DNA from 4 places in the Bradyrhizobium sp. CCGB20 genome. Region 1 is predicted to be linked to each of the others. Evidence: riboswitches for the same ligand, from Rfam matches in the RefSeq annotation. Region 1 holds a riboswitch; each other region holds the start of a gene.
What was found. A riboswitch is a leader RNA that binds a small molecule or an ion and turns the genes downstream of it on or off. The one in region 1 is predicted to bind cobalamin.
Positions count from the first base shown of each region.

Region 2: another riboswitch for cobalamin. It lies ahead of NLM15_RS15260 (TonB-dependent receptor domain-containing protein); the one in region 1 lies ahead of NLM15_RS07765 (ribonucleoside-diphosphate reductase subunit alpha).
Region 3: another riboswitch for cobalamin. It lies ahead of NLM15_RS23500 (TonB-dependent siderophore receptor); the one in region 1 lies ahead of NLM15_RS07765 (ribonucleoside-diphosphate reductase subunit alpha).
Region 4: another riboswitch for cobalamin. It lies ahead of NLM15_RS14295 (TonB-dependent receptor domain-containing protein); the one in region 1 lies ahead of NLM15_RS07765 (ribonucleoside-diphosphate reductase subunit alpha).

Region 1 is NZ_JANADN010000001.1:1,680,703-1,688,111, forward strand. It holds partial or broken gene NLM15_RS43935 (carbohydrate porin) at 1-305, shown strand, start outside; gene NLM15_RS07755 (lyase family protein) at 808-1,404, shown strand; gene NLM15_RS43940 (lyase family protein) at 1,289-1,816, shown strand; gene NLM15_RS07760 (ribonucleotide-diphosphate reductase subunit beta) at 2,240-3,394, opposite strand; gene NLM15_RS07765 (ribonucleoside-diphosphate reductase subunit alpha) at 3,405-6,308, opposite strand; cobalamin riboswitch at 6,426-6,642, opposite strand; gene NLM15_RS07770 (hypothetical protein) at 6,992-7,264, opposite strand.
Region 2 is NZ_JANADN010000001.1:3,323,058-3,330,466, forward strand. It holds gene NLM15_RS15240 (energy-coupling factor ABC transporter permease) at 1-393, shown strand, start outside; gene cobF (precorrin-6A synthase (deacetylating)) at 435-1,184, shown strand; gene cobT (nicotinate-nucleotide--dimethylbenzimidazole phosphoribosyltransferase) at 1,195-2,247, shown strand; gene NLM15_RS15255 (histidine phosphatase family protein) at 2,254-2,826, opposite strand; cobalamin riboswitch at 2,899-3,101, shown strand; gene NLM15_RS15260 (TonB-dependent receptor domain-containing protein) at 3,217-5,574, shown strand; gene NLM15_RS15265 (PepSY domain-containing protein) at 5,587-7,017, shown strand; gene NLM15_RS15270 (aspartate/glutamate racemase family protein) at 7,138-7,409, shown strand, end outside.
Region 3 is NZ_JANADN010000001.1:5,082,356-5,089,764, forward strand. It holds gene NLM15_RS23490 (hypothetical protein) at 1-99, opposite strand, end outside; gene NLM15_RS23495 (DUF6925 family protein) at 163-1,173, opposite strand; gene NLM15_RS23500 (TonB-dependent siderophore receptor) at 1,198-2,976, opposite strand; cobalamin riboswitch at 3,423-3,637, opposite strand; gene NLM15_RS23505 (hypothetical protein) at 3,712-3,933, opposite strand; gene NLM15_RS23510 (hypothetical protein) at 4,088-4,345, opposite strand; gene NLM15_RS23515 (hypothetical protein) at 4,448-4,660, opposite strand; gene NLM15_RS23520 (hypothetical protein) at 4,813-4,989, opposite strand; gene NLM15_RS23525 (adenylate/guanylate cyclase domain-containing protein) at 5,116-6,852, opposite strand; gene NLM15_RS23530 (lytic transglycosylase domain-containing protein) at 7,178-7,409, shown strand, end outside.
Region 4 is NZ_JANADN010000001.1:3,095,475-3,102,883, reverse strand. It holds gene NLM15_RS14315 (hypothetical protein) at 1-422, opposite strand, end outside; gene NLM15_RS14310 (hypothetical protein) at 1,071-1,625, shown strand; gene NLM15_RS14305 (ATP-dependent Clp protease proteolytic subunit) at 1,702-2,388, shown strand; gene NLM15_RS14300 (bifunctional 2-polyprenyl-6-hydroxyphenol methylase/3-demethylubiquinol 3-O-methyltransferase UbiG) at 2,391-3,398, opposite strand; cobalamin riboswitch at 3,694-3,902, shown strand; gene NLM15_RS14295 (TonB-dependent receptor domain-containing protein) at 4,099-6,474, shown strand; gene NLM15_RS14290 (GFA family protein) at 6,618-7,025, shown strand; gene NLM15_RS14285 (MFS transporter) at 7,160-7,409, opposite strand, start outside.

The DNA of each region.
Region 1 (7,409 bases):
ACAGAGTGAGTCAGTATTACGAGCTCCGTCTGTACGCCAAGGGGCTGTTTGACGGCCGCCCACGTGATCAGATTGCTATTGTTGCCACCAATACCGCGTGGAGCGATGCTGCAGTAAATGCCGCCGTGGCCAAGGGCCACCTTGTGCATCGCGACAGCACATCGGGCACATACACGGCGCATCTGGCGCCCGGGATATACTCAAGCTTAGGACTGACATACATCAATAACCCGACAAGCATCACCTACACGGCCAAAACGGGACATGCTTTGAACTTGTTGGTGTCCACGTCGATATTTTTCTGAGAAGAGGGTTTGGCGAATGCGGGTCTTGGAACGCTCTCGGCGTCTAGCATACTAGCTGGTCAGGAGACCATCGCGGCCAGCACCGCGTGAAGCCACCGCAAAGAGGGCCGCTTTGTCGGGAAAGGATCGTAAAGTTCAGTATCGATCGTGGCGGTTGCTCCGCAAATGCGATCTTTTGGTCCCATGCAGTTTAGCATCAGTCGTGGTGTGGATTAGACGGCATGCGCCATTTTCCGGAAACTGTTTTGTCTCCTCTGATCAATGTGTCGGCAAAGCTCACGGCCCCCTTCACCAGGAAACGGCCCGCACCGCTAAACTGCGGGTGTCAAAGCGGTGCTCATCAGGGCAGCTCTACGAGTTGACCTCGCAGCTTGCGGTCGTGCTCAAACTGGGCTGAAGTTGCTAGATATAGCTTCCCGCTACAATCTTCGGATGCGGCGATGCTTCGTCGGGAATCGATGGCTAGCCATAAAAATACGGAAAAGGTGGTGTCATGGGCCCAATGCGAACCGAAGAAGACGTTCTTGGTGAGAGGAAGCTGCCTGCGGACGCGCTCTATGGCATCAATACTCTTCGAGCTTTGGAGAACTTTCCGCTGACCGGCCGCACCATCGCGACGCTGCCTGAGTTTGTCCCAGCACTGGCGATGATAAAAGAAGCGGCAGCGCTTGCCAACAAAGAGATCGGCGCGCTTTCAGCGCAGAAAGCGGAAGCCCTCATTGAGGCTGTCCAAGAGATTCGCGTTGGAAAGCAGGATGCCCACCTGATTGTCGACGTGCTCGAAGGGTCGGGTGGCACATCGTCCAATATGAATCTCAATGAGGTGATCGCAAATCTAGCCGCGCGGCTGACCGGAAAGCCGGTTGGCGAGTACGCCTTCGTCCATCCGAATGATGACGTCAATCTCGGTCAATCGGCCAATGACACGGCCATGAGCTTGCGGTCTTTCGGATGTCGGAGGGACTTCGCTCGCCGTGATGCAACTGGCCGCCGCGTTCTCGGACAAGAAAAAGGAGCATTCGCAAACCCTTCGGCTTGGCCGGACATGTTTGCAGGATGCCGCTCCAATGCTATTCGGTCAGACCTTCAGGGCATATGAGGCTGTCGTAGAACGCCATGCCAAGTATGTGAAGGAGTTGCGGCGGCAACTCCCGATCGTTCCACTCGGCGAAACCGCAGTTGGTACCGGCTTGAATTCGAGGCCGGGCTACAAATCGGCCGTTCTCCGCCATTTATCAGCGCTGGCCGGCCACGAGATCAAACCAGCGGCTGATCCATTCAACGGAATGCAGAACTTGGACGCGTGCGCCAGGTTGTCGGCTGAAATCCGGAATTGCAAATTCCCTGGAAGATCGCTAACGACCTCGAACTGGCGGGGTCTCAGTAAGCAGCGCAGAAGCAACGGTAAGCGCCGCATCAATAAGCTGCGCAATGTCCAAAGCGTGTCAGCCACCTCCAGCGCCTTCTGGTGGCGCAGGGCTTTGTTGCTCGGGATCGCCGATACTACGTGACGGCTTTACAGTTTACTACGGCGGCGGGGAGTACCGGTCCTGCGTTTCCTTGCCAAATGCGTTACGCTGTAGGTCTTTAAGAGGCGTCCAAACCGAAAGCGTCGCGTGTTTTGCTACGCGGTAGGGATGGAAGGACATTTCAGGCGGCCGACAACACGGCTGCGGAAGTCCATCGTGCTTTCCGCATTCCGGTTGCCGGCGCCCCAGCCAATCATTGCCTTCTGCGCCCCAGCTATGCCGATGAAAAAGCAGCGATCGCCCTCGGCATTGATTCCGTGACGCCAGATCTGTCAAAAGAACAAATCGTGAGGTCTGACGGGAGGGATCTGATCGAGGAAGATCTTCCGCAACGTTCCACTCTCGCAGCGGCGAGCGCCGAACGACCTCGCAAACCGTAGCGATGCTTTCGGGGCGCTGCTCTTGTCATTCCCAAGTCAAGGCACCTCCGTTCTGGTATTCGATGACGCGGGTCTCGAAGAAGTTCTTCTCCTTCTTCAAATCCATCGTCTCCGACATCCACGGGAACGGGTTCTCGACCTCGGCGAATACAGGCGAAAGTCCGATCTGCGCACAGCGACGGTTAGCGATGAAGTGCATGTACTGTTCGCACAGTGCCGCATTGAGCCCGAGGAAGCCCCTCGGCATCGTGTCGCGTCCATAGGCGGCCTCCAGCTCCGCCGCCTCGCGGATCATGCCGCGTACCTCGTCCTGGAACGCTGGCGTCCACAGGTGCGGATTCTCGATCTTGATCTGGTTGATCACGTCGATCCCAAAGTTGAGATGGATGCTCTCGTCACGGAGGATGTACTGATACTGCTCGGCGATGCCGACCATCTTGTTGCGGCGGCCGAGCGAGAGGATCTGCGCAAAGCCGGTGTAGAACCACATCCCCTCGAACACGACGTAGAAGGCGACGAGATCGCGCAGAAAGGCGCGGTCATTGTCCGGCGTGCGCGTCTGAAACGAAGCATCGTCGAGATGCTGCGTGTGCTTGAGCGCCCAGGCCGCCTTGTCGGTGATCGAAGGTACCTCGCGGTACATGTTGAACAGCTCGCCCTCATCGAGGCCGAGGCTTTCGACGATGTATTGGAAGGTATGGGTATGCACCGCCTCCTCGAAGGCCTGCCGCAGCAAGTACTGGCGGCATTCCGGGTTGGTGAGGTGCCGATAGATCGCCAGCACGATGTTGTTGGCGACGAGGGATTCGGAGGCCGCGAAGAAGCCGAGATTGCGCTTGATCGCGCGCCGCTCGTCTTCCGTCAGCCCGTCCCGCGACTTCCACAGGGCTATGTCGGCCTGCATCGAGACTTCGGTCGGCATCCAGTGATTGTTGCAGCCGGAGAGATATTTCTCCCAGGCCCATTTGTATTTCAGCGGCAGCAGCTGGTTGACGTCGGCGCGGCAGTTGATCATCCGCTTCTCGTCGACCGAGACCCGGCCGCCGCCGCGATCTATCGCACCCAAGCCGGTGGGGTCGACCGGCTCGAGCCTGAGCTGGGTCTGCGGACGGAGCGCGGTGGCGAGGCTTGAGGCAGCCGGAGTCGCCGCCGTGGTTTCGGTGTCGGACCAATCGAGCATCGTCATCTCCTCACTGGCACGCTTCGCATTCGGGATCGTCGATCCGGCAGGCCTTGATGCCTTCGAGATCGGGAGCTGCCGCCGCCGGGATCATGATCGGGGCGTGCGAGAGAGCTTCAGATGCAGACACCGCGTTGAGCTTGCCGTCGGTTCCCTTGAGCGTCGACTTCTCGACATGCGTGGCGCTGCGCGAGCGCAGGTAATAGGTGGTCTTCAAGCCGTGCCGCCAAGCCAGCCGATAGAGCGCATCGAGCTTCTTGCCGGAGGGATTGGCGATGTAGAGATTGAGCGACTGCGACTGGTCGATCCACTTCTGCCGGCGCGCGGCGGCCTCGATCAACCAGGCGCTGTCGATCTCGAAGGCGGTGGCGTAGAGCGCTTTCAGATCGTCAGGGACGCGGTCGATCTGGCCGACGCTGCCGTCGAAATATTTGAGGTCGGAGACCATCACCTCGTCCCATAATCCCCTCGCCTTGAGATCACGAACGAGGAACTCGTTCACGACGGTGAAGTCGCCGGACATGTTCGATTTGACGAACAGGTTCTGGTAGTTCGGCTCGATCGACTGCGAAACGCCGCAGATGTTGGAGATCGTCGCGGTCGGCGCGATCGCCATCACGTTCGAGTTGCGCATGCCGCTGGCGGTGACCTTCTTGCGCAGGCGATCCCAATCCCGCGTCGAGGAGCGGTCCGCACCGAACCCACCGCGGGACTCGGCGACGAACTGCATGGAGTCGAGCGGCAAAATCGCCTTCGACCATAGCGAACCCTCGAAGCTCGCATAGCGGCCGCGCTCGGCGGCGAGATCGGAGGACGCCTCGATCGCGTAGAACGAGATCGCTTCCATGCTGACGTCGGCAAAGGTCACCGCCGCCTCGGACGCGATCGGGATACGCTGGACTTGAAGCGCCTCCTGAAAACCCATCAGGCCGAGGCCGACCGGCCGGTGGCGCATGTTCGAACGACGCGCCTCCGGGATCGTGTAAAAACTGATGTCGATGACGTTGTCGAGCATCCGCACGGCGGTCGTGACCGTCCGCTTCAACTTGGCCTGGTCGATACCGTCAAGGCCGACATGGGCGAGCATGTTGACGGAGCCGAGATTGCAGACTGCGACCTCGTCGGCCGAGGTGTTGAGCGTGATCTCGGTGCAGAGATTCGAGGAATGGATCACGCCCATGTGCCGCTGCGGCGAACGCAGATTGCAGGGGTCCTTGAAGGTGATCCAGGGATGGCCGGTCTCGAACAGCATGGTCAGCATGCGGCGCCAGAGGTCGGTCGCGCGCACCGTCTTGAACACGCGTAGGCCGCCGGCCTTCGCCTTGGCTTCATAGCCCTCATACGCGGTCTTGAACGCAGTGCCATAGAGATCGTGCAGGTCGGGCGTCTCGTCCGGCGAGAACAATGTCCACTCACCGTCGGCATCGACGCGCTGCATGAACAGATCAGGCACCCAATTGGCGGTGTTCATGTCGTGGGTGCGGCGGCGATCGTCGCCGGTGTTCTTGCGCAGATCGAGGAACTCCTCGATGTCGACGTGCCAGGTCTCGAGATAGGCGCAGACCGCGCCCTTGCGCTTGCCGCCCTGGTTGACGGCGATCGCGGTGTCGTTGGCGACCTTCAGGAACGGGATGATGCCCTGGCTCTCGCCATTGGTGCCCTTGATGTGGGCGCCGAGACCGCGGACCGGCGTCCAGTCGTTGCCGAGCCCGCCGGAGTATCTTGCCAGCAGCGCGTTGTCCTTGATGGATTTGAAGATGCCGTCGAGGTCATCGGAGACGGTGGTGAGGAAGCAGGATGATAATTGCGGGCGCAGCGTGCCCGAATTGAACAGCGTCGGCGTCGAAGCCATGAAGTCGAACGACGACAGCAGATCGTAGAACTCGATCGCCCTGGCTTCGCGGTCGATCTCGCGGACCGCAAGACTCATAGCGACGCGCATGAAGAACGCCTGCGGCAACTCGATGCGCTTGCCGCGCTCATGCAGGAAGTAGCGGTCGTAAAGGGTCTGGAGACCGAGGAACTGGAAGTTCAGGTCGCGCTCCGGCTTCAGCGCCGTGGCGATCCGGCCGAGGTCGAAACGGGAGAGCTCGGGATCGAGCAGTTCGGCAGCAATGCCGGCTTTCACATAGGCCGGGAAGTATTCGGCATAGCGGGTCGCCATGTCGGCCTGCGAGGCGGACGAGGGAATGCCGTGGACATGCGAGAGCACTTCGCCGCGGAGCTTGTCGAGCAGCAGACGCGCGCTGACATAAGCATAGTTCGGCTCCTGCTCGACCAGCGTGCGCGCGGCCATGATCGAGGCCAGCGCTAGCTCGTCCTGGCTGATGCCGTCGTAGAGATTGCGGGTGGTCTCGGCCAGCACCGGGGCGGCGGAGACGCCGTCGAGCCCCGCGCAGGCTTCGCCGATGATCAGCGCGAGACGCCTGGTATCGAGGCCGATGCGCGAGCCGTCAGCAAGCGTGACGTGTAGCTCCGGAACGGCAACGGGCGCTGGCTGCGCAGCCGCCTCTTCTGCGCGCTGGCGCGATCGCTCTTCGCGGTACAGCACATAGGCGCGCGCGACCTTGTGGTGCTCGCTGCGCATCAGGGCGAGCTCGACCTGGTCCTGCACATCCTCGATATGGAAGGTGCGTCCTTCGCCTGCGCGCCGCATCAGCGCTGCGACGATCTCGGCCGTCAGCTGCTCGACGCTCTCATGGACACGGCGCGAGGCGACCGCGCTGGTGCCTTCGACCGCAAGGAAGGCCTTGGTCATGGCAACAGCTATCTTGGCGGAATCGAATGGCGAGACCTTTCCATTGCGGCGGATGATCTGCATGGCCGGCTCGCTGAAAGCAGCCGCAAGTGATTGTGGACGCAACTGGATGATGGGTGCGGAAGCGCCTTCCGCGTCGTGCAGGTTCAGTGACATCAATAGGCCCCGTGATGCGCGTTGTGTTTGAACGGGGCGTTGAGGAAGGACGCTGCAGATCGCCGGCGGAATGATGCCGACGGCGCATGCAAGCGACCGCCGGGACACCCCGCCCGTGGACGTTCAGATCATCACGGCAGGTCTCCTGGCTCGCAGGTCGTTGCTCGCTTCCCGTCTTCCCGGTGCAGATAGCGCCAGTGACGATTTTCGGAAACAGCTCGCTGCTGACAGTTGCGGGGGCAGCGCCGGAATTCCACGCCAAAGCGCAGTCACCGGCTTCCCTCTTAGCCACTAAATCTTGCGATCCGGTGGAACCATGATTACTATATGTAGCGATGGTTCGGGCCTCCTGTCAATGGCTGATAACGTGCCGATACCGATTTGCCTGCGGAATGCTGGAATCTCACGGGCTCTGAAAGCTCCCGATTCGCAGGCAAACGTGTGCTCATAGATTTGGGTAGAACGGTGAGGCCTGCGCACTCGCGTTGGAAACTGATCTTGCTTTGGCTCTTATCGACATTTCTACGATATCCGACCATGGCGAGTTCGATCACATTCTTCGTGACTCCGTTGACGTTCCGAACTTCGTCGCCAATGCCGGCGTGTACAAACCTAAGCCCGTAGGCTGGCCGGACGGCATAGGCCGCGTCGAAAATTTGTCGCGACGACCGGAATGACATTCATCAGCGCCATGCCGGATGACCCTGAGCATGTCCTTCCAGTTCAGCTTGATAGCCTAACGACATCACTGCCGCTCGCAACTCGCTTCCGTTCAGAAGGGTCCGTCGGCGAAAGCGCCGGAGCAAGACATCGAGGAATGAACTCGCGCGAACCAGATCGGCATTGAGGCCGCGCGAATTCACTCCACGGACGAAATTCCCGTCCAAAAGAATGACAGTGCAAAGAAGACCTGCATCCGACGCCACCAAAACAACGAGCGAGCCGCCGAGGTTCATGGCACCACTCCTCTTTGTTGTGGTTATTGTTAGCATTATGCTCGCGGTGACCTGCCACTGAATTGTCATCCAGCGGCAGTTAGAGTCCCGAGGGTTTTGAAACGCTCTCCAAAACTAGGCCAGCCGGAGCTGGAATTTTCCGGAT
Region 2 (7,409 bases), 1.6 Mb from region 1:
CTGCTGCTCCAGGGCGTGTTCTTCGAGCCGCCGGACTTGCCGCAATATGGCATGAACGTGACGACACTTTTGGTGCCGCTGTTTGCGATCCAGGCGATCGCCTCGCGGATCATTGCGCGCAACACCGCCTATGTCGACTTGAAGTATCGTCAGGCGCTGGCGCTTTCGACGACCTACCAGGCCGGCGTGATCGCCTGGGTGGCGTTCTGGGCGCTCTATGGCTCCGGCTTTGCCATGAGCAACCTCGCAAGCATCGCGACGTTCGCGGCGTCCTACGCGCTGGTCATCGTGATCGAGCCGCTCGCCGATCTTGCCGTGCTGGCCTTGGCGAAGTCGCTGCGCGGCGTCACCGCGCCCGGCCTCGTCACACCGCGCCTGCACAACGCGGCCTGAGAGACCAGGGGCGGCCGTGAGGGCCGCCCCTGATACTCGCGATGCTCACGCTCTCCCTGATAGGCATCGGTTGCGGCGATCCCGAGCAGCTTACGCGCGCCGCGATCGGTGCCATCAACGCGGCCGATCTCGTCCTGATCCCGCGCAAGGGGACCGCGAAATCCGATCTCGCCGATCTCAGGCGCACGATCTGCGCGGATGTGCTGGCAAACGACAAGACCCGCATCGCCGAGTTCGATCTTCCCGTGCGCGACGCGACTGACGCGGACTACCGCAAGGGCGTGGATGATTGGCACGATGCCGTTGCGGCGGCCTGGTCGCAGACGATCGCGGATCATCTGGGAAGCGAAGGCAAGGTTGCGCTGCTGATCTGGGGCGATCCCTCGCTCTATGATTCCTCGCTGCGCATTGCGCGGCGGCTCAATCCCCTGCCTGAGATCGAGGTCGTGCCCGGCATCACCTCGATTCAGGCGCTGTGCGCGGCGCATGCGCTGCCGCTCAACGACATTGGCGAGCCGTTCCTGGTCACGACAGGGCGTCGCCTGCGCGAGGGCGGCTGGCCGGCAGGCGTCGATACCGTGGTTGTGATGCTCGACGGCGGCACGGCGTTCCAGTCGCTCGATCCAGCCGGGCTTTACATCTGGTGGGGCGCCTATCTCGGCATGCCCGATCAGATCGTCATGTCCGGTGTACTCGCCGAGGTCGGTCCGCGCATCGTCGCTGCGCGACAGGATGCGCGCGAGCGGCACGGCTGGATCATGGACAGCTACATTCTCAAGCGCAGGCCGTAAGCGAGGCAGCATGCTCCCCGAATGGGTCTACAAGAAGTGCCCCGAGATCTCCGCGGTCCATCGCGAGGCGGCGGTCGCGCGGCAGGCGCAGCTGACAAAGCCGGCCGGCGCGCTCGGCCGGCTCGAGCAGCTCGCGATCGAGCTTGCGGGCCTGCAGGCGACCGGGCAACCGCGTGCCGCGCGCGTCCCGATCATCGTCTTCGCCGGCGACCACGGCATCGTCGCGCAGGGCGTGTCGGCCTATCCGCAGGAAGTGACCATCGCGATGATGGCGAACTTTGCCTCGGGCGGCGCCGCGATCTCGGTGCTGGCGCGTGACCTTGGCTCCAGCCTGGAAATCGTCGACGCCGGCACGCTGGCGCAGGAGGCGATGGCGGGAATCGTCATCGACAAGCCGCGCAGCGGCACGCGCGATTTCAGCGTGGAAGCTGCACTCACCGCTGCGGAGCTGGCATTCGCCTTCGAAGCCGGCCAGCGCGCCGTCGCGCGCGCGGAGGCCCATCAGCCCGATCTCCTGATCTTCGGCGAGATGGGCATCGGCAATACCACGACGGCGGCGGCGATTGCGGCGAGCCTGCTCGGCATGAGTGCCGAGGAGGTCGCGGGCAGCGGTACCGGCGTCGACGCGGCCGGCCGCGCGCACAAGGCGCGCGTGATCGACGCTGCGATCGCGCATCATGGCATCGCAAGTGCTCCGCCCGAAAAGATCCTGTGCGCCGTCGGCGGCCTCGAGATTGCGGCGATCTGCGGTGCCATCATTGCGGCCGCGCAGCGCCGCATCCCCGTGCTGATCGACGGCTTCATCGTATCGGTGGCAGCGCTTGCGGCCGTGCGGCTGAACCCGTCGTGCCAGCCGTTCCTGCTGCCGTCGCATCAATCGGCGGAGCAGGGGCACCGGCTGGTGCTGCGTGCCCTGAATGTGCAGCCGCTGATCAGCCTCGATCTCAGGCTCGGCGAAGGATCGGGGGCGGCCATCGCGCTGCCGCTGGTGCGGCTCGCGTGCAGCCTGCACAACGGCATGGCGACCTTCGCGCAGGCCAATGTGCCGGATCGCCCTGGCTGATCCGGCTCAAGCCGCGCGCTGATTGACGAAGACGACGCGCCAGCCGGTCGCGAGCCGATCGATCCGGGTCAGCGACAGCGGGTCGATCACGAAGCGCAGGGCCGCTTGGGGTGTCAGATCCAGTGCGATGCAGAGTGCGGCGCGGATCGTGCCGGAGTGCACGACGAGCGCTGCTGATCCGGCTCCGACCCGCGACAGACCCAGCCGGACGCGCGCGACCTGATCCTCGAAGCTTTCGCCGCCCGGCGGCCGTCCATGCGCCGGCGCACTCCAGAACTGCGCATAGGCCTCGCCACCGGTGGCGGCGAGCTCGTCATGGCGCCGGCCGGTCCAGTCGCCAAAATCCTGCTCGCTGAATTCGGTCAGTCGCACAGGTTCGAGCCCCAGCGCGCGCGCCGTCTCAACCGTGCGTCGTGCCGGGCTCGCAAAGCACGCAGCATCCCGCGGCAGTCTCTGCCGCAGCATCTCCAGTTGCGCGCGGTCGCCGAGATCGGCCGGCGCGTCGGCTGCGTGGATGGTCCCCGCGATGCCGTCGACGGGCGCATGACGTATCAGCCAGAGGAAGGTCTCGCCTTCCATGCTCGTCTCCAAGGAAGTTGGTCGCTGTGGCAATAACGCCGCAGCTTGTACATTGACTCTGTCTGGATCGTAATCCTAGATGCTCGCGACGGTTTCCCCGCGAGGGGATGAAAAGGGAATGCGGTGCGGGGAAATTGTCCCCAATGCCGCGGCTGCCCCCGCAACTGTAAGCGGCGAATCTTGCATCACGAGCCACTGGGTATCTCGGTCCCGGGAAGGCGACGCAAGGTATTGACCCGCGAGCCAGGAGACCTGCCGTCAGCCGTGGTCACACGCGAAGATGTCGGTCGGGGAGTACAGACATTCGGCTTCATCGGACGGCTGAAAGCCCAAAGATGGGACCTTGGTTCGCTGTGACGTGCCACTGACGTCATACCGAGGTTCCAAACCGTGTCTTCCATCCGTCTTGTACGACCGCGCCATTTCCTGCTCGCCTCCGCCGCGCTCACCTCGTTTGTATCCGCTGATATGCCCGCCGCCCTGGCGCAGCAGGCCCGTGAACCGCTGCCACCGGTCGAGGTGTCGCCCGCCCAACCCCGCAAGCAAGCGAAGCCAGCGAGTCGCGAAGCCCAGAGCGCACGCCGCGCGCCAACGCGCAGGTCCACTGCCGCGGCGGCCGCGTCCAAGCCTGTCGTGCCTGCCGCGACGGCGCAGACGCCGCTCAATACCAATGTGGTTGCCGAAAGCGCCTCGCGGCTCGGCCTGACCGTGCACGAAATCCCCGCAACCGTTGAAGTGATCTCGTCGGAGACCATGCGCGAGCAGGGCTATCGCACCGTGTCCGAGACGGCACAGGGCGCCGTCGGCGTCACGTCCGGCGACAATCCGGCCGAGCCCGCGGCGTTCTCGATGCGCGGCTTCACCAACAGCCAGATCAACACGCTCTACAATGGCATCAAGATCGGTCCGCAGAATATGACATCGCGGATCACGGACACGGCCAATCTCGAAGCCGTGGAATTCGTGAAAGGTCCGGCCTCAGTGATGTCGGGCGAAGGTGCTGCCGGCGGCGCGATCAATTTCGTCACCAAGACGCCGCATACGGGACCGGTCCGCAACGAAGCCGATTTTTCCTGGGACTCGCTGAATTCTTTTCGCGCGCACTACGGCTCCGGCGGCAGCACCAATGTGCAGGGCCTCGACTACCGCTTCGATATCAGCCGTTCCTCGCTCAACGGCTTTGCCGACGACACCAACACCAAGACGTTCGACGTGTCGGGCCAGCTCAACTACCGCATCTCCGACAGCCTCAAGATCTGGGGCGCGATCGAGTATCGCGAGGACCGCTCGAAGGCCTATTGGGGCGCGCCGCTGGTGCCGATCGCCTTCAGTGGCTCGCATGCGACGACGGGGATTGTCTCCGGAAATTATATCTCGAACTACAACAAAACAAATCTCGGCGCGGTCACCATCGACGACCGCACCTTCAACACCAATTACAACGTCCTCGACAATCGCAACGTCGCTCAGGAAGTGTGGCTGCGCGGCGGATTCGAGCTGAAGCTCGCGCCTGACCTGACGTTGAAGAGCCAGGCCTATGGCTACGGTGCGGAGCGCACGTGGTTCAACAACGAAGTTGAGGCGTTTAATTCCGGTACGAACCTGGTCGATCGCGAGCGCTTCTATGTGGCGCACAGTCAGCGACTGGTCGGCAATATCACCGACCTGACCTGGGACACGAATATTGCCGGCTTCGATAATCGGCTGGTCACGACGCTGTCGTCAAGCTACCTCGACTTTGTCAGGCCGGGCGCCGCGAACTTTCCCGGCGACTCCGTCTCGCTGGTCGATCCCGCCCGCGGCTATTACGGCCTGCTCACGACGCAACAGCAGATCGCCCGCATCGACAACGAGGCACTCTCGTTCGAGGACCGGCTGAAGCTCACGCGCACCTTCGCACTGATCGGCGGCCTGCGCGTCGAGCATATCGGGCTTGACCGCAATTCGACCGACTCCGCCGGCCTTGTGAAAGCAGGCTTCCCGTTTGCAACGGACTGGGCACCGGTGACGGGGCGCATCGGTTATACCTGGGAGGCCGTGCCCGGCATGACCTTCTTCAGCCAGTACGCCACCGGTGCCGACATCTCCGCCAACAACATTTTTCTGCTGGGACCGACCCAGCCGCTCGATCTGACGACGGCGCGGACCTACGAGACCGGCGTCAAGCATCTGTTCTGGGACAACAGGGCGGAGTGGTCGTTCTCGGCCTACGACATCGTGCGCAAGAACGTCTATGCGGCAGCCGGCGGCCAGACGCTCAACATTGCGGGACGGCAGGAGTCGAAGGGTGTGGAGCTTGCAGCCGCGGTGCGCCCGATCGAGCCGCTGCGTCTCTGGGGCAACATCGCCTATGTCGATGCGCGCTATGCCGACTACAATTTTGCCGGGGGATCGTTCTCCGGTAACACGCCGCCGAACGTGCCGCGCATCGTGGCCAATGCCGGCGCGTCGTACCGGTTCTTCACGCCCTGGCCGGTGGAGCTCGGCATCACCGGTCGCCATATCGGCGACCGCTACAACACGGATGCCAACGTCGTGACGATGAAGGCGTATACCGTCGCCGACGTCTATGCCTTCGTCGACATCCCCAGAACGGTGTTCAATGCGGTCGATCAGGCTCGCCTGGCCTTCCGCGTGCGCAACATCACCGACAAGCGCTACGCCATCTGGGGCGATCCGTTCTATCCCGACCAGATCCTTTTGGGCGCGCCGCGCACCTACGAGATCTCGGCCGCGTTCAAATGGTAGGATGCTGACCGCATGATGGGCGCGATCGTCCTGCTGCATCGCTGGCTCGGGATCGCGTTCTGCCTGCTGTTCGCGATGTGGTTCGCGACGGGGATCGTGATGCACTTTGTTCCGTTTCCGTCATTGACGGAAGTGGAGCGGTTTTCCGGACTTGCGCCAGTGGATCCCGGGGACGTGAAGATTACAGTCGCCAATGCCGTGTCCGCGAGCGGGGTCGACGATGCCACGCGCGTTCGCCTGTTCCAGCGAAGCGACGGACCGGTCTTTGTCGTGTCGGGACGGGCGCGTGTCCGCGCGATCCATGCTTCCGACGGACGGGACGCATCGGTGATGTCCGAGGACGTGGTACTCGGTATCGCGCGGGGCCATGCCCGCCAACGCGGGCTCGACGCCACACGGGTCGAGATCGCTGCGCTCTCGGACTACGACCAATGGAGCGTGCCGAATGGCTTTGACCGCCACCGCCCCCTGTTTCGCGTCTCGCTCGGCGATGCCGCCGGAACGGAGCTCTATGTCTCGTCGCTCACCGGCGAGATCGTCCTGGATAGCACGCGACGCGAGCGCGGCTGGAACCTCGCCGGCAGCGTCTTGCACTGGATCTATCCGACGATCCTGCGCAGCAATTGGGCGCTGTGGGACCGCGTCGTCTGGACGCTGTCGCTTCTGGCCTTGATCGCAGCCTTGCTGGGCGCGGTGCTCGGGATCGTCCGGATCAGGATGCGAGGACGCGGCCTCCCAACGCCTTATCGCGGCTGGCATGCCCTGCATCACCTCACTGGTCTCGCAGTAACAGCCTTCGTGCTGACCTGGATTTTCAGCGGCTGGTTTTCCATGGACCATGGGCGCTTGTTCTCGCGCGGACAGTTGACGGCCTCCGAAGCGAGCGTGACCTATGCGTCGCCGGATTGGGCCGCGGCGTGGCTCGATCGCCGGCCGATATCGTCATCGGCCCGGGAGATCGAATGGTTCGCCTTCAACGGCAATGCCTACCGCCGCGATCGGTTCGCGCTCGGTTCCCAGACCTTGATTGGAGCAGGGGACGCGTCCCACGATGGACAAACGCGATTTTTGAGCACCGACGAAGTTCAGGGATTGACGGCACGCCTTGCCACGGGCTGCGGCTTACCGTCCATTCTCGCCGACAATGACGACTATCCCGCGCAGTCCGTCGTTCCCGGTGCCCCCGTCTACCGCGCCCGCTGCGGCGACGTCTGGTTCGACGTCGACAGTGCCGACGGCAGCGTGCTGCAAAGGCTGGATGCTTCGCGGCGGGCCTATCGCTGGGTCTACAGCGCGCTTCACACGCTGGATTTTCCCGTTCTCATGGCGCATCCGCGATTGCGTGATGCCCTTGTCGTCGGGCTCTGCCTGCTCGGGCTGGTGTTCTCCGTCACCGGCATCGTCATCGGCTGGCGGCGCCTGCGATCGACCTTCGCGGCCTGAGCTGCGTCTAGGACAAATCATATGCGGCATGCAAATTGCGGGTTGCGCGGGCGATGGCAGGCGACGATGATCATCTGACGGGCGCAGCGGTGCGCTCTGCCAACGGGGCGATCGTGATCGATGTCAACTCAGCGCAAGCGGCTCGGCATGATCACGCCGTCGTCCAACTCGGTGCTGGAGCCCGTCACAAATTCCATGCTGCATGGCGTGGCCGGCGTCACCGCGCATTTCTCGCGCTTCCGCGTCACCGAGATTTCGCTCGATGCCGCGGCGCTGAGCCAGTTCGATGCCTCGGTGATGCTGCCGGCAGCGGACCTGCTGGCGGACGCCAGGGTCGACGCCATCGCCTGGAACGGAACGTCGGCGAGTTGGCTCGGCGTCGGCCGTGACAA
Region 3 (7,409 bases), 3.4 Mb from region 1:
CAGGGTCAGCAGCGCAAAGCAGAACATCGGCGCAAGGCGCGGCGCAACCGGATGAAGGCGGAAGCGGTCGGCATGAGGCGGCAGGATAGTGACAGTCATGAAACGATCTCCTTGCAGGATTTGTAGCACATTTTGCGGGTATGGGGTCAGTGCATCCGGGCTTTAGTGAAGGGCCTCCATGGGGTCTTCGGCCTCGGTCGGATCGCGCCGGTCGTATGCGGCGAGCCAGGCGAGAAGCAACGGCGCGCGCGGTTCCGCGGCCGCGAGCTGCCGCACGGTCACCCGAACTGCGGCGCGCGCAGTGCGGTCGGACGGAAGCGTCACGGTCTCAGGTCCCCGCCCCTTCGCGACGGCTCCGATTACGTTGCTTTTGAGCGCCGTCAGCTCCGGCAGCCCGTAGCGTTCGAGCAGGGCCTGGAAAGCTGCGTGCTGATCCGGCCGAAACGGGTGCTGGCGGCCGAGTTGATCGCGCAGCGGATGGGCCGGATAAAGATGCGCACAGGGGATCCAGCCATCAGGCAGCGGCTCGGTCGCAGCATGGGTGCGGCGATGCGCGAGCAGCTTTGGCAGGACGTGCGTGTGCGGACCATCAGGGCTTTTGCCGCCCGGTGGCGGGATCGGCTGGAACACTTCGGCCCGCCCGATCCGGCTGATGAAGACGCGATGCGGATTGGCGGCGAGGATGACCCGCATGGCATCGCTATCCGGCGCGAACACGGATTGCCCCGCACGGCTCCTGAGCGCGGCGACGACATCCGCCTCGCCGGTCCGGATGCAGGCGTCGATCTGCAATGCTCCAAGGCCAAGGTCGAACAGGATGCCGTTGCGATCCCGATGGCGCAGCGCTGCGCGATCAGGACCGATTTCCGTCAGCACCGTGCGGCCACTCATGATGCCCGCTTCATGCGGAAGACACATCGCGACGCGGTGACTCCAGCTTTCGGTGGTCGGCGATTCCGACGCGATGAGGCGCAGGTCGGGGTGGGAGGCGATGCGTATCCCACCCTTCTCCGTCACAACGCTGATCCCGTTGCGAGACCGCTCCGTGTCCAAGGCATCGCCGAGCTCGCGCGTGAACTCGGCAATGGCCCCGAACGTACCGATGCTCCAACCCGCCTCGGCATCGGCAAGCTGACCTGCAAGCAAGTCCATGATCGGATCGGCTGTCGTCATGAGATCGCTTCCTCCGGAGTCCCGCTATCTGACGTCGTAATTCGCAAGGCGAATGCCGCCATAGACGCCGAGTCCCGGCTGTAGAAAGCCTGTCGGATTTTGGTAGCGCACATTGGCGAGATTATCGACCCGGCCAAATACCTTGATCTGATCGGTGACCAGATATTCGGCGGCCACATTGACGACAGTGTAGGCCGGCGCCAGCAGACGCGGAATGCTGAAGTCGCGGTTGCCGTCCACGAAACTTCCGACGTGCAGCACGGTCGCGGACAGCGTGAGCGGATCGATCGGATTCCAGATGACATTCGCGCTCCACTTCTCCTTCGGACGCCTCAGCAGCTCCAGTCCCGCCGTCGCATCGACGGCGCGGGTAAAAGTGTAATCGGCACGAACGCGGAGCCGGTCGGTGATTGCGGCGGCGACGAAGCTTTCCGTGCCTTCCGTGATGGCCTTGCCGATATTCGTGTTGGTGCTCGTGAATGTCACGGGATCGAACGTGCTCTGGATCAGGTCCGTGATGTTGTTGCGGAAGTAGGTCGACCCGAAGCGAACGCGATCATTGAACAAGGGCTGCTCGAAGCCTGCGTCGTATCCAACGCTTTCTTCGGGTTTGAGGTTGGGATTCGCAAAGAAGAAGAACGCAGGAAAGCTGACGTAAAGCTGGTTGAGCGTTGGCGCCTTGAATCCCGTGCCGTAGCTTCCCCTGAACTTCGTGTCCGTGACCGGCACGATCACGGCTGACGTCAGGCGAAAGGTCGGGTGCTCGCCGAACCGCTCGTTGTCGTCCTGCCGGACATTGGCCGTGAAGAAGACGCGGTCCACGAACTGGGACTGCAACTCCACATATCCTGCCTTGTTGACGTTCTGGGCGGAGACCGTCGCCGTTTGCAGCGTTTCGGTCTCATGCTCGGCGCCGATGATGACATTGTTGTTGGGCGCGAGCCGTGTGGTGGTGTGCCAATCGTATTTGACCCGATCGCCGGTGGTGATGGTCGGCATCGCATCGCCCGGCGAAATGTTGTGGTTCCAGTGGTTGGTGTAGTTGACGCCGAAATAGCTCTTCATCCGGTCGTCGAGAACGGACCAGACCGCCTCGCCGCGCGTGAACAGCTGGTGCACGGTCTGCGTGCTTTGCGCGGCGGCGGGAAAGCTGGCAAGTGTTACGGGATCAAACGTGTCTCCCGTGAAGCGCAGCGTGGCGTCGGTGTAGCGCGCGACGCCATTGAGCGTCAGGTTTTCGCTGACATCGGCGCCGAGCTTGGTCGAATAGGTCATGTTGTCGTAGGAATTGCCGATCGCCTTCTGGCCCGGCGGCAGCAGTTCGACAGGCGTCACCGGCACGTCGCTTGCGCGAAAATGCGCGACGTTGAAGGCATAGTTGAAGTGGTCCTGTGACCCGCTCAGACCTGCCGTCTGATTGAACGTCCCGAACGAGCCTCCCTCGACCGAGCCGGTCGCGCGAGCGGGACCATCACCCTTTTTGGTCACGATGGAAATCACGCCCCCCAGCGCATCCGCGCCGTAGAGACCACCCTGCGGGCCGCGCAGGACTTCGATCTGCTGAATGTCGGAGGTCAACAACTGGCCGAAGTCGAACGATCGGTTCGGATTGCCGGGATCACTGACGTCGATACCGTCGATCAGGACCTTGGTGTGATTGGAGTTCGTTCCGCGCATGAAGACCGACGTCTGTCCGCCCGGTCCGCCGGTCTGGACGAGGTTGAGCCCGGGAACGGCGCTGAGCGCATCGGACGCAGTCCGGCGCTGATCGCGCTCCATATCCCCGGCGGTCAGGACGGTCATCGAGCTCGAGACCAGATTGGTCGGAGTGACAATGCCCGTTGGACTGACAACGACGGTTGGAAACAGATTGGCAGCGGATACACCGGCAACGGGGGGCGATACCGGCGGCTCCGGTCTCAGCGCTCGAACGACACGCCTGCGCTCGGGCTTGTCAGGCGCATGTCGTACGACCGGTGGCCTGGCCGTACGCTCGGATGGCCCGACCTCGACCGGGGGCAGCAGATTGGGCGATGCCGATTGTTGGGCGAACGCGGCGGAAGGATTGAACGAATACAGGAAAACAGACGTGAAGAGGCCGGCGCTGAGGCGCCTGGCGGCAGAGACAATACGGGACACTCTTGTAACCTCGGTATGACGTCAGTGGCACGTCACAGCGAACGAGGTTTCACGGAGCGATCGATTGCTCCGGTGAAGCTAATGTCTGTACTCCCCGACCGACATCTTCGCGTGTGACCACGGCTGACGGCAGGTCTCCTGGCTCGCGGGTCGATACCTTACGTCGCCTTCCCAGGACCGAGATTCCCAGTGGCATATGACGAAAGATTCACCGCTTACAGTTGCGGGGGCAGCCGCTGCATTGAGAATATCCCGGCGTTGGGACAATCCCGCACAACGTTCCCTTTTGATCTCCGTGAGGAGAACCGTCAGGTTCCAATTTACGGGTCGTTGGAGCGGTGAGTCAATCGGCTGATTGCATGATCGTCGCAGCACCGCGCGCAGGTTGACCTGGCGCAATCAGGTCGGCTCCCGCTGCTGACGCGTGCTGATCATCGCCCGCTCGCCGGCATCGACGAGCTGGCCGATGCCGGTGCGGCCCGTGAGCGCGCATCGGATGATGTGTTCGGCAACGGACCTGCGGAAGTCGTGGTCCTCGCCGACCGGGCGATTGCGGCAGACCCGATCCAGCGCCAGCTTCATGTTGATCCGTGTGCGGGTGTCGAAATGCTCGCTGATCATTCGCAGGACCTTGATGCGTTTGATGTCGGGCTAAAACTCCTGGCGGTCGGCCGGGTTCCAAAACGGCACCGGGCCTTTGCAGAACCGACTACGCCCGCCCTTGTCCTATCGTGACGGGCGGGCTACGCGCGCCCTCTGCGCTGTGACGGGCGGGCTATGCCCGCCCTCTTGGCCGCTGGGCCTGCGCCCAGGCCGCGGTGACGTCGCGCGGCGGGACGTCGATGCGCCGGATCGGGGTCAGCTCACCCGAGGCGGAGATGATGGCGGTCTCCTCGCGGCGGCAGCGCGGGCATACGAAGCGGACCTCGTGCGGCGAGGCCGACCAGCTCGCACGCTTTACGTTGGCCGCCATCGGCCATGCATTGCAATGCGAGCACGACACCAGGAACCGACCGGGATCGAGCATACCCATTCCATAGGACTCCGCGTCCTGCCCATCCCTTCAATGATTAACCCTTGTGAATCGTTCCGGTGCCCGAGCACCGTCAGTCCCGGCTCCAGGAACCTCCGCCGCTCAGTGGGCGCCCTTGAGGGTGCATGACGTGGTGCAGGTGACCGTGTTGCCGTGGTCGCACGCCTTGCAGGCGGCCACGCACTGGTTCATGTCGCGGGGATTGTAGGAGCTGTAGTTCCGCATCGCGCAGACCGGCGTCGAGCCGGTGATGTCCTGCTCCTGGTTGCAGGCCGCCGTCATGAGCGCGAAGATGAGGACTGCAAGCAGGCGCATGGGATTGCCCTGGTAAGGAGCGGCAAAGCGACGTCGGCGAGATACGCTGCATCGCAACGGACCTCGGCATTCCCACCGCGAGCAATCATGGATCGCGACGCTCGCATCCAGGAGGATGCGCGCCAAACATTAAGAACGGCTTGCAGCCGGCCTCAGGCCGCGGCCCTGGCCGCGATCACGTACCGCATATCGACCGCCAGCTGGCGGTACTGCTCCCCGAGCTTCAAATAAAATTCGCGCTTGGTGCTGTCGGTGGCGAGCTTGGCAATCAGCTCGCATTCGGCGGTGAGAGTCTCAAACCGCTCCAGCCTGTCCTCAAGTTCTGTCATTGGCGTGTCCCCGTCAAACGCCTCAAGGACACGTAACCTAAGCCCGGGAAATACGTCACTGCGAACATCGTTATGGAGTAGAATCAATTTTCGCCAGCGCGGGCCGCAAGGAGAGGATGTGGCTACCTATTTCTGCTCCAGCCGCCAGGCGCCGTCCCATTCCACGCCCGGCGGATCGGCCTCGAACTGCGCGATGCGGGCGAGCAGCGTGCGCGAGGGGCCATCGCCCTGGACGATTTCCAGTGCGGCATTGAACGCGGTCCGGGCATCGTCGAAGCGCCGCGCGCGATAGGCGGCGAGGCCTTCGGCATAGTGCGCGCGCAAGCTCTCCTGCGGAACGCTGAGCCCGTGCGCCTTGCTCATCACCTCGAAGATGGGTTGCGGCGCACTCTGGCCGGCGACCGCCAGGCGATCGATCTCGCGCAGCTCGCAGGCCGCGCCGATCGCGTCCGCCGTCGCCTGCGAGACCAGGATGCGGGTGCCGTAGACCTTGTTGACGAGCTCGAGCCGCGAGGCGAGGTTCACGGCGTCGCCCATCACGGTGAAGCTCATCATCAGCTCCGAGCCGATGCTGCCGGTCAGGACCTCGCCGGTGGCAATCCCGATGCGCAGGTCGCAGGGACCGGGCATGGCGCGGATGCCGAGCAGATCGGGCAACTGCTTCTGTAGCGCAGGCACCTGGTCGGCCATGTCGATGGCGGCGAAGCAGGCGAGCAGCGCCGGCTCGTCCTCCTCGATGAAGGGAGGGCCCCAATAGGCCATGATGGCATCGCCGATATACTTGTCGATGATGCCGCGATGGCTGCGGATCGGCGCGGACATCACCGTGAAATAATGGTTCATCACCTTGACGAGGCCGCGCGGGGTCATGCCCTCGCTCATCGAGGTGAAGCCGCTCATGTCGCAGAACATGATCGTCATCACCCGGCGCTGGCCGTCGATGGCGACCTCCGGCCGGTCGATCAGGCCCTGAACCACCTTGGGGTCGATGTAGCGCCCGAAGGTCTCGCGGACGCGCTCGTTGTGGCGCAGCTGCTCGGTCATGCGGTTGAAGGCGGCGGCGAGTTCGCCGATCTCGTCCTGGGTCGAGACGGTGATGGTCTTGTCGAAGCGCCCCGCCTCGACCTCGCGCGTGCCGGCAAGCAGCAGCCGCACCGGCCGCGTGATGCCGCTACTGACCATCAGCGCAAAGACGAAGCCGACGATCGCCGCGAGAACGGTGACGGCACCCGAGATGATGATCGCCTGATGCTGGCGGCCGATCACCGTCGACGTCGAGGCGAACACCTGTTTGAGCATGTCGGCGCGGATACCGTCGATCTTCTGGTTGAACTGGTCGCGCAGCATGTCGAGATGCTCGAGCGTGCCGCGCGCCTCCGTCATCTGCTTGCCGTCGATCTGACTGAGGAGCCTTGCGTGATCTTCCTTCATGCCCTGGCGCAGCTCGGACACCGTCGCCTCGATACGGGTGTCGATCCGCGCCAGCGCGGCATTGTCGGACGGTGTCCTGCTATCGTCGATGATCGCGTTGATGTGCTTGCGCGCGCCCGAGGTCTCCTCCTCGATCCTGCGGTCGGCTTCCTCGAACTCCTTGAGACGCGCCGCATAGGCCTCCTCGTCCGAAGCATCCTGCATCTTCATCATGACCATGCGCCGCAGCGCCACCGACCGCTCCAGCGAACGGATATTGGCGCGCGCGAGGTTGCCGTAGGCCGGGATGTAGCGGTCGGTCAGCTCGCCGAGCAGGACGCCGACCTGGCTCGACATCACCATCGACAGGATCGAGGTGACCAGCATCAGGACGATCAATCCGAGGGCGATGCCGACAATCTTGCGCCGGATCGACTGGTTGAAAAGCGGCATGAGCGATGGAGTAAAGGGCTGAAGGGACGGGTTGGAACCTCAATACACCGGATTTGACGGCGGGAACACGCGCAATCTGACCGCTGCGACGCCCCGAGCCGCGCGCAACCGTCGCGCGAGCCCCATTCGTTAACAAAAGCTAAAACAACTGCCGTTTCCGCCGTTTCGGAAGTTCCCCAGTTCCCATCCGTATTTTGCCGCATTGTTGAACGAGCGTGAGGAATGCGAAACGATGTCATGGCATCGTTTTGGTGTCGTCTTTGATTCTCAAGCCGCATGTCGTCGCGGACCTTGGTTTGTAGTGGTTTCGCAGGGGGACCATCGAATGAACCAGTGCCTACGCTCGCTCGCGTGTCTCGTTGCCGTGGCCGCCTTGGCCTTCATCCCAACCGAGCTGGCAGCCAAGAGCAGCCACAAACCGTCCGCGTCGAAGAAGACGCATGAGGCGAAAGCCGGCAAGCAGCGCCAGGCGGCGGTCAAGTCGCGCCGCGGCAAACACGCCGAAGCCAAGCGCAAGCCAAGGAAGGACGACGAGCTCTCGGACAAGCCGGCGCCGC
Region 4 (7,409 bases), 1.4 Mb from region 1:
CTCTCCTCGGTCGGATGCACCCATTTGTACGGCGTGATGCTTCGCGTCGCGGTCAGCTTGATCATGTGAACAGGCGGTGCGGAACGTCCCTTGCGGCATGACCGGCACTTGAGCGACGCTTCGAGCTTCCAGATTGGCGTATCGCGCGGACGGCGGATCGCATCGAGCGGCAGGCTCGCACGCGACTTGCACCTGTTGCACTCGACCTCGAGCCAGCCCATGCCGCCGTTGAGACATTGCGCGATGGTCGGAGACGGCTGCGAGGGACCGCCGTACCCTTCCATGCGGACCGACCAAGCTTCGGCTTCGGCCCGATCGGCCTCACGGACGGCCTTCTTCGCCTCCTCGCGGGCATGCCTGGCGGAAATCTCCGCGCCCATGATCCGGCCGCCCCAGATGACCTCTCGTGATTTCGTCCCCATGCACGACATGAAAGCGACGCGCGACCGCGTTGGCAAATTATCGATCGCTAGTAGGTCGGATCTGCAATTCGATACTGCGTGTCGTGGGTGTGGACAACCGACGTTGCAGATTCTGTCGGGAAGCGACGCTGCCAAGCGGTTGGAACAGTCGCTCGTCTCCGCAGTTTCTTCAACTGGAGGAAACGCAGATGAAAACATCAACCCTTGCTTTAGCGCTTCTGCTGGCCTGCTCGACCGGTTCTGCCTCGGCGCACAGCGTCAAACGCCATCACCATCACGGCTGGTCCAACTCGATGAACATGATGCATGGCCCCGGCCGAACGGCGGCCCGCTCCGACCCGAACGGGACGGCGGGCGGTCCGACCAGCGTCAGCGGAACCGGCTCGTCAAAGTTCGGCGGACAAATCCCGGGAGCCAGCAGAGCGGCCCGACAGTAGGTCTGCTCCGCCAGGCGACGCCCTAGTCACACCCGCGCGGAGCAATCCGCCGCGGGTTTTTTCATGTCGCCGGCATATCCGCGCGTCGCGACCGGGCTCGCGCCGCCTCGTGCTTAACGATGTCTGAATCACGAGAATTCGCCGATGCGTCTTAGCCAAATCTTACGGGGATCGCCCTTAGGTTGCCGGCGACTTGTCAGGAGTGATCCCAATGTCGTTCGGCAAGCGTCAATCCGGATTTGCTGCCGCTGCACCGGCTTTCAACACCGACATCGCCGTCGCACATGGCCAGGTCGCCACCGAGACGGCCGAGGCGACCGGCCACCCGTTTCGCTGGCTCATCATGCTCGTTGCCTGCGGCGCCATGCTCTACGGACTTGTCGCGAGCTATGGTCCGGACATCCTGCGCGACCATCGCCTGGCCGGAACGTGGCAACCGGCGTATGATTTGCGCGCCACGGAGGGGAAGTGCGAGCGAACGAACTTCGTGGTCACGTTCTGCAGCGCCAAGATCAAATCGGTCGCAAGGCCCGATGATCCGCCCAGCACCCATCGTTTCCTGATGTTTTTTGCGAGCGGCGGCGGAGAGGCTCTCGCTCCGGTGCGCTCGACGATCGACCGCAACGCGGTCTCGATCTTCTACGCGGCGGAAACGAAGCTCCGGAACCGTACGCTGTCGTTCATCTTCTCGGCGGGAATACTGGCCCTGTTCACCATGCTCGGGATGTTCCTGTTCTGGAGAGCGGCCAATTCGTTCAGTCCGTGATGTCCGCCAAGAGCATCCCGGGATTTATTCGCGGCACTCCGCAGGTCACGCCATGTCAGGATTGAGCAGGTAGGCCGTGTCGCGGTTCATCATTCTCGGTGGCGCCTGCTGCGCCTTGCTCTATTGGATCTTTTTCCAGCCGTCCTCCGGCTCCGGAGACGTGGCCTCGCGACAGACCTTGTCCATCAGCGAAGAGCAGGACCGCATCGTGCTCGGCTGGAGCGGGCCCGTGCAGGAGCCGATGAGCGAACGTATCGCCGCTGCCCTCGATCGTTACAAGGACGATCGGCGCCGGCTCGTCCTCATCCTGAACTCGCCGGGCGGCTCGATCCAGCATGGGCGCAAGGTCGTCGCCGCGATCCGTGCGCGTGATCGCGCGATCGATACGCTCGTCCAGAAAGCCGGTGTCTGCGCTTCGATGTGCGTTCCGATTTTTCTCGCCGGCACGACGCGCATGGCCGATCCCGACTCCTACTTCATGTTTCACCAGGCCAGCCTGACCAGCAGCGCAGAGGAAAACATGAAGCGAAAGGAGCTCGGCGATGCCGAGAAAACCCTCCTCTCGCAGACCGTCAAGATCATCGAGACCCAAGCCACCGACGAGTTATTCCGTAACGATATCGGCATTCGCGGCGTCAACGCCGTCTGGCTTGCCAGCATGCGCAGGAAAATCTCGGGCCGCGATATCTGGATGAGCGGTCAGGACCTCGTCGCCGAGGGCTCCGGCATCGTCGACAGTCTCGTTCGCACGCCAGCGCGCTAGCGTCACAGGCCTTTGTCGATCATCACCCAGAGCGCGCTCCCCAGCGTCGATGAGTGCCTGAGCGCGTAGGCCCATGCCGGCCAACGTGTTGGTGAAAGCGCAAGCGCGAGCACAGCTTGCCCGATCCGCTGCGCCCTGCCCCGCGGCAGGCCGCGCACGAACTCGCAGACGCTGCCCGGCTTCTCGGCCCTTCGCAAAAAGCTGTCTACGATGTCCTCCTTGAGGAACTTCAGGAGGTTGAATGGTTCCCGCTCGCAGATGGTCAATTGCAGGCCATGTCGCCGACATACGGCATCAAACGCTTCCTTCGTCCAGCGACCAATGTGGTTCGGCGGCATGTCTATGAGCGACCCATGGCACTCCATGTAGTTCGTTCGGATTTCGTTCGGCACGGCGATGAAGACAGAGCCTTTCGCCTTGAGGAGGTATTTCAATCGAGCGAAGACGTCATCTACCCGGTCCATGTGCTCGAACACCTGAAACATGAAGATGACGTCGAAGGCCTCCTTCATGGGGGCGAAGCCCTCCTCTCGAAAGTCGACCGAAAAGGTCTTGTAGCCTTTCGATCGCAATGCCTGTTGCGCCGTTTCGTTGTAGTCGACCGCGTAAATATCGGACGCGTGAAAGAATCTGTCCTTGATGTGATCGAGAAAATACCCGAACCCCGCCCCCACATCGATCGCAGTTTTTCCGGCGGTGCCGAGGCCGTTCAGCTCTTCGATTGTCCTTGCATACTCCCATTTCATGGCTGGATAGGAAGGGTGCGGCGCGGCCAGGTTATAAAACTCCGCGCCCCCCGCGACGAAGGGATCTGCAAAACCGAATCCGCAATCTGCGCATTTGCGGATATCGCAGGTGTCGCGCCCCCAGAGAACCGACAGGTGGTGTGTTAATTTTCGAAAGCGATCCGGATACTGGCGCGGATTGACGAAGGATCGAGAGGCCTGATCTGCGGTCACTTCGAATAATTTGGCAGTTGATGCATTGCCACATGCCGGACAAGTGCTCATCTCTCCCGACCTCATTCAGACCTTTTGACGAAGAGTGGTCGCGTTCAACTGTCTCGTCATCATTCAAATGAAGGCTGTCGAAGGCGAGTTCGGGGCCGCGGACAAGCGGAGGTAGACCGGTTGCGGCGCACAGGCGCCTTCCTGACAGCCGCGGCTCACCCGCGTAGACCGGAAGTGGCCGGGCGCTGGAGCTGCGACCAGGCGACAGCTCGGGCAAAACAGCAACACAATGCCGCCATCGCAGCACCAGCCAGCCGAAGAGGCCCGGCGGATGTTGACGGGCTCATCGCCGGATGCCAGTTTCGTGATCGGTAGTGTCCGCAAGGGCTACTTAAGGGAATGCGGTGCGTCCACATCGGTGGGCAATTCCGCGGCTGCCCCCGCAACTGTAGGCGGATAGCCGACGACCAAACGAACCACTGGAGCCCCGCTTGGGCCTCTGGGAAGGCGGTCGAAGGCGATGACCCGCGAGCCAGGAAACCTGCTGCCAGCCATGAGTCACGCGCGAACGCATTGGGCGGGGTGCCCCGATGTCTTGAAGTAGCCGGTGCATCTGCCGCCTGGGGCGAAGGCAGATGACTAAGGCAACCGCGGTGACGGTCTGTTTGCGTCGCCGCAGAGCGTTGTTGTGCAAAATCTTCATTTCGATGCCGGCATTGCGCCGGGGTATTGGCGTGTCCGGATCAGCGTCTCGCAGGCCATGCCTGCCGTGCTCGCCTTGCTGCTCTCGACATCGCTGTCCTCCGTCGCGGTGGCGCAGGCCGCGGCCCGCGATAACGCCTCCCGCGAGATCGACCCGGTGACCGTCTCTCCGGCCACACCCAGGCCGGCTCCTGCTGTCAGCCCCGGCAATCAGAGGTCGCGGACCGCGCGCCGGGCCACGGGGCGCAATCGCGCCGCCTCAGCCGTCGCCGTTCCGGCAACCCAGTCTCCGAGCGATCAGGTGCAGACGCCGCTCAACACGGCCGCCGTCACCGAGGTCGGCTCCCGGCTCGGGATCACGGCACGGGAAACGCCGGCGACCGTCGAGGTCATCGACCAGCAGACCATGCGGCTCCTCGGCATCAGGACCACCACTGACGCGGCCAAGGCGGCGGTCGGCGTGACCGGCGGCGATGCGCCCGGCGCACCCGCCATCTTCTCGATGCGCGGCTTTTCCGGCGACCAGATTTCCACCCTCTACAACGGCATTTCGATCGGGCCGTCGACCATGACCGGCCGCCCCATGGACACCGCCAATCTGCAGCAGGTGGAGATCATCAAGGGGCCTGACTCGCTGATCGCCGGCCTTGGCGCGACCGGCGGCGCCGTCAACTACGTGACCAAGGCGCCGCACACCGGGCCTGTCGTCAACGACGCGTTCGCGTCCTACGACTCCTTCAACGGCTATCGCGCCGGATACGGATCGGGCGGCAGCACGCTCGTCAACGGCCTCGACTACCGCTTCGACATCAGCCATTCCAACGACAAGAGCTTCATCGACGACACCTATGCGAAGCTCAGCAACGTCTCGGGACAGCTGAACTACCGCGTCAACGAGAGCTTGAAGATCTGGGGCGCGGCCGAATACAGGCAGGACAAGGACCGCTTCTACTGGGGCACGCCGCTGGTGCCCGCCAACGCGCCGGGCATCGTGCCGACATCGGGCATCGTCTCGGGCCAGTGGACCAACTACTATCTCAACGGCCACACCGGGACGCTCAACCCCGTCACCGTGGACGCGCGCACGCTCACCACCACCTACAACGTGCTCGACAATCACAGCGGCGCCAGCGAGCTCTGGCTGCGCAGCGGCTTCCAGTGGGACATCACCAACAACGTCTCGCTGCGGAGCCAGGTCTACGGCTATGATGCGCACCGGCACTGGTTCAACAACGAGATCAACTCGTTTGACGATTCCGGGCCGAACAACGTCTATCGCGAGCGGCTGGCGCTGGATCACGCGCAGCGGCTCTACGGCAACATCACCGACCTCACCGTCAATTCCAACTTCAGTGGGATGGACAACCGTTTCGTCGCCACCGTCATGGCCAGCAGCTCGCAGTTCAACGTCTCGCAGGACACCCTGTTCTTCTCGGACACGGTCGACCTGATCAATCCGGACCGCGGGCTTTACGGGCCACGCAGCGACGAGAAGATCTACACGCACCTCAACTCCGCCTCGCTCGCGTTCGAGGACCGGCTGAAGCTGACCTCGAGCTTCGCACTGATCGGCGGCATCCGCTTCGAGGACATCGAGCTGTCGCGCACGCGCTTCTCGCCGGACGGCGTGTTGCGCACCGACCGCGGCTATCCGTTCTCGAAGACGTTCAACCCGGTCACCGGCCGGGTCGGCTATACCTGGGAGGTCACCCCGGGCGTCATGCTGTACAGCCAGTACGCGACGGCGGCGGACCCGACGGTCGCCAACATCTTCATCCTCGCACCGCAGGTGCCACTGCTGCTGACGACGTCGCGCACCTACGAGACCGGCGTGAAGCTGCAATCGGCCGACAAGCGCGCGGAGGCCACGTTCTCGGCCTTCGACATCGAGCGCAAGAACGTCTACGTCCCCGAAAGCGGCATCGTCTTCAACGTCGCGGGCAAGATCGCCTCCAAGGGGGTCGAGATCGCCGCGGCGGTCAACCCGGTCGGCGGCCTGAAGCTCTGGGGCAACGTCGCCTTCGTGCAGTCGCGCTTCATCGACTTCAACTATGTCGACGGCAATGGCGACTTCCAATCCTATTCGGGCAAGACGCCGCCCAACGTTCCGAACTTCGTCGCCAATGCGGGGGCGTCCTACCGCTTCGACACGAAACTGCCGGTGGAGATCGGCGGCCTCGTCCGTCACGTCGGCGACCGCTTCAACTTCCAGGACAATCTGGTCACGATGAACGCCTACACGATCTTCGACGCGTTCGCGTTCGTCGATATCCCAAAAGCCTACTTCCCGGGCGTCGACCGGACCCGGATCAGCTTTCGCGTGAAGAACCTGACGAACAAGCTCTACGCGGCATGGGGCGATCCCGGCTATACCGATCAGATCATCCTGGGCGCGCCGCGCAGCTACGAGGTCGCGGCTTCATTCAGGTGGTGATGGACCGAATGCAATCACCACGACTGTGATGGCAGCAGTTGTCACGCGACAGTAGGACGCAATCGCACATCGATTACGCCGTTGAAGCAGCAAGTCTCGAGAGTTATCGATCGCCGAAACCGGCCTTCAATCGGGAGCAACGCATGAGCACCATCACCGGCGGCTGTCACTGTGGCGCAATCCGTTATCAGGTCGAGGGTGAGGCGATCGTGCATGCGCTGTGTCACTGCCGCGACTGCAGACTGCACGCCGGCGCTCCGGTCGTCGGCTGGACGATGTACGCGGATGATGCCGTCAAGGTGACGACGGGCGAGCCCAGGGTCTACACCTCCTCCGAACACGGCCGGCGGCACTTTTGCGGCAATTGCGGAACCGGCCTGTTCTACGTCAATGCCAACATGCTCCCCGGGGTCATCGACGTCCAGAGCGCGACCTACGACGATCCCGATGCCGTACCGGCGACGATGCACATCCAGGTCGCCGAACGTCTTCGCTGGATGGAACATGCGCACGAGCTGCCGGCGTTTGACCGCTATCCTCCGCAGCCGTAGCGGGGAGAGGTGACGCGGCACGGCTTCGCGCCAGCTTTTCGCGTTGCCGTCGTCGCTCGAGCGGCACGCATGCCAAGGCATTCATGACCGAGGCTGCCTCGCCTGGCCACCCGACAAGCCATCTCTTGAGTTCCTCAGCTCCGTCGCCCGCTCCCGCGTGCCCAGAGCAGCGCCAAGGGCCCCAGCGCTATCCCGGCCGCAAGGACGATGAACGCCAGCAGCCAGCCGTTCGCGTGCTGCGGGCCGCCTGCCATGTCGAGCGCGGCGCCCGTGCCCCAGGCACCAACGGCCGACAGGCCAAAGCCAACGGTGGAGTGCAAGGCCAGAGTTGCGCCACGGTGCTCGGGCACGGCCGCTGCGGACATGCCGGCAGTCAACGCGCCG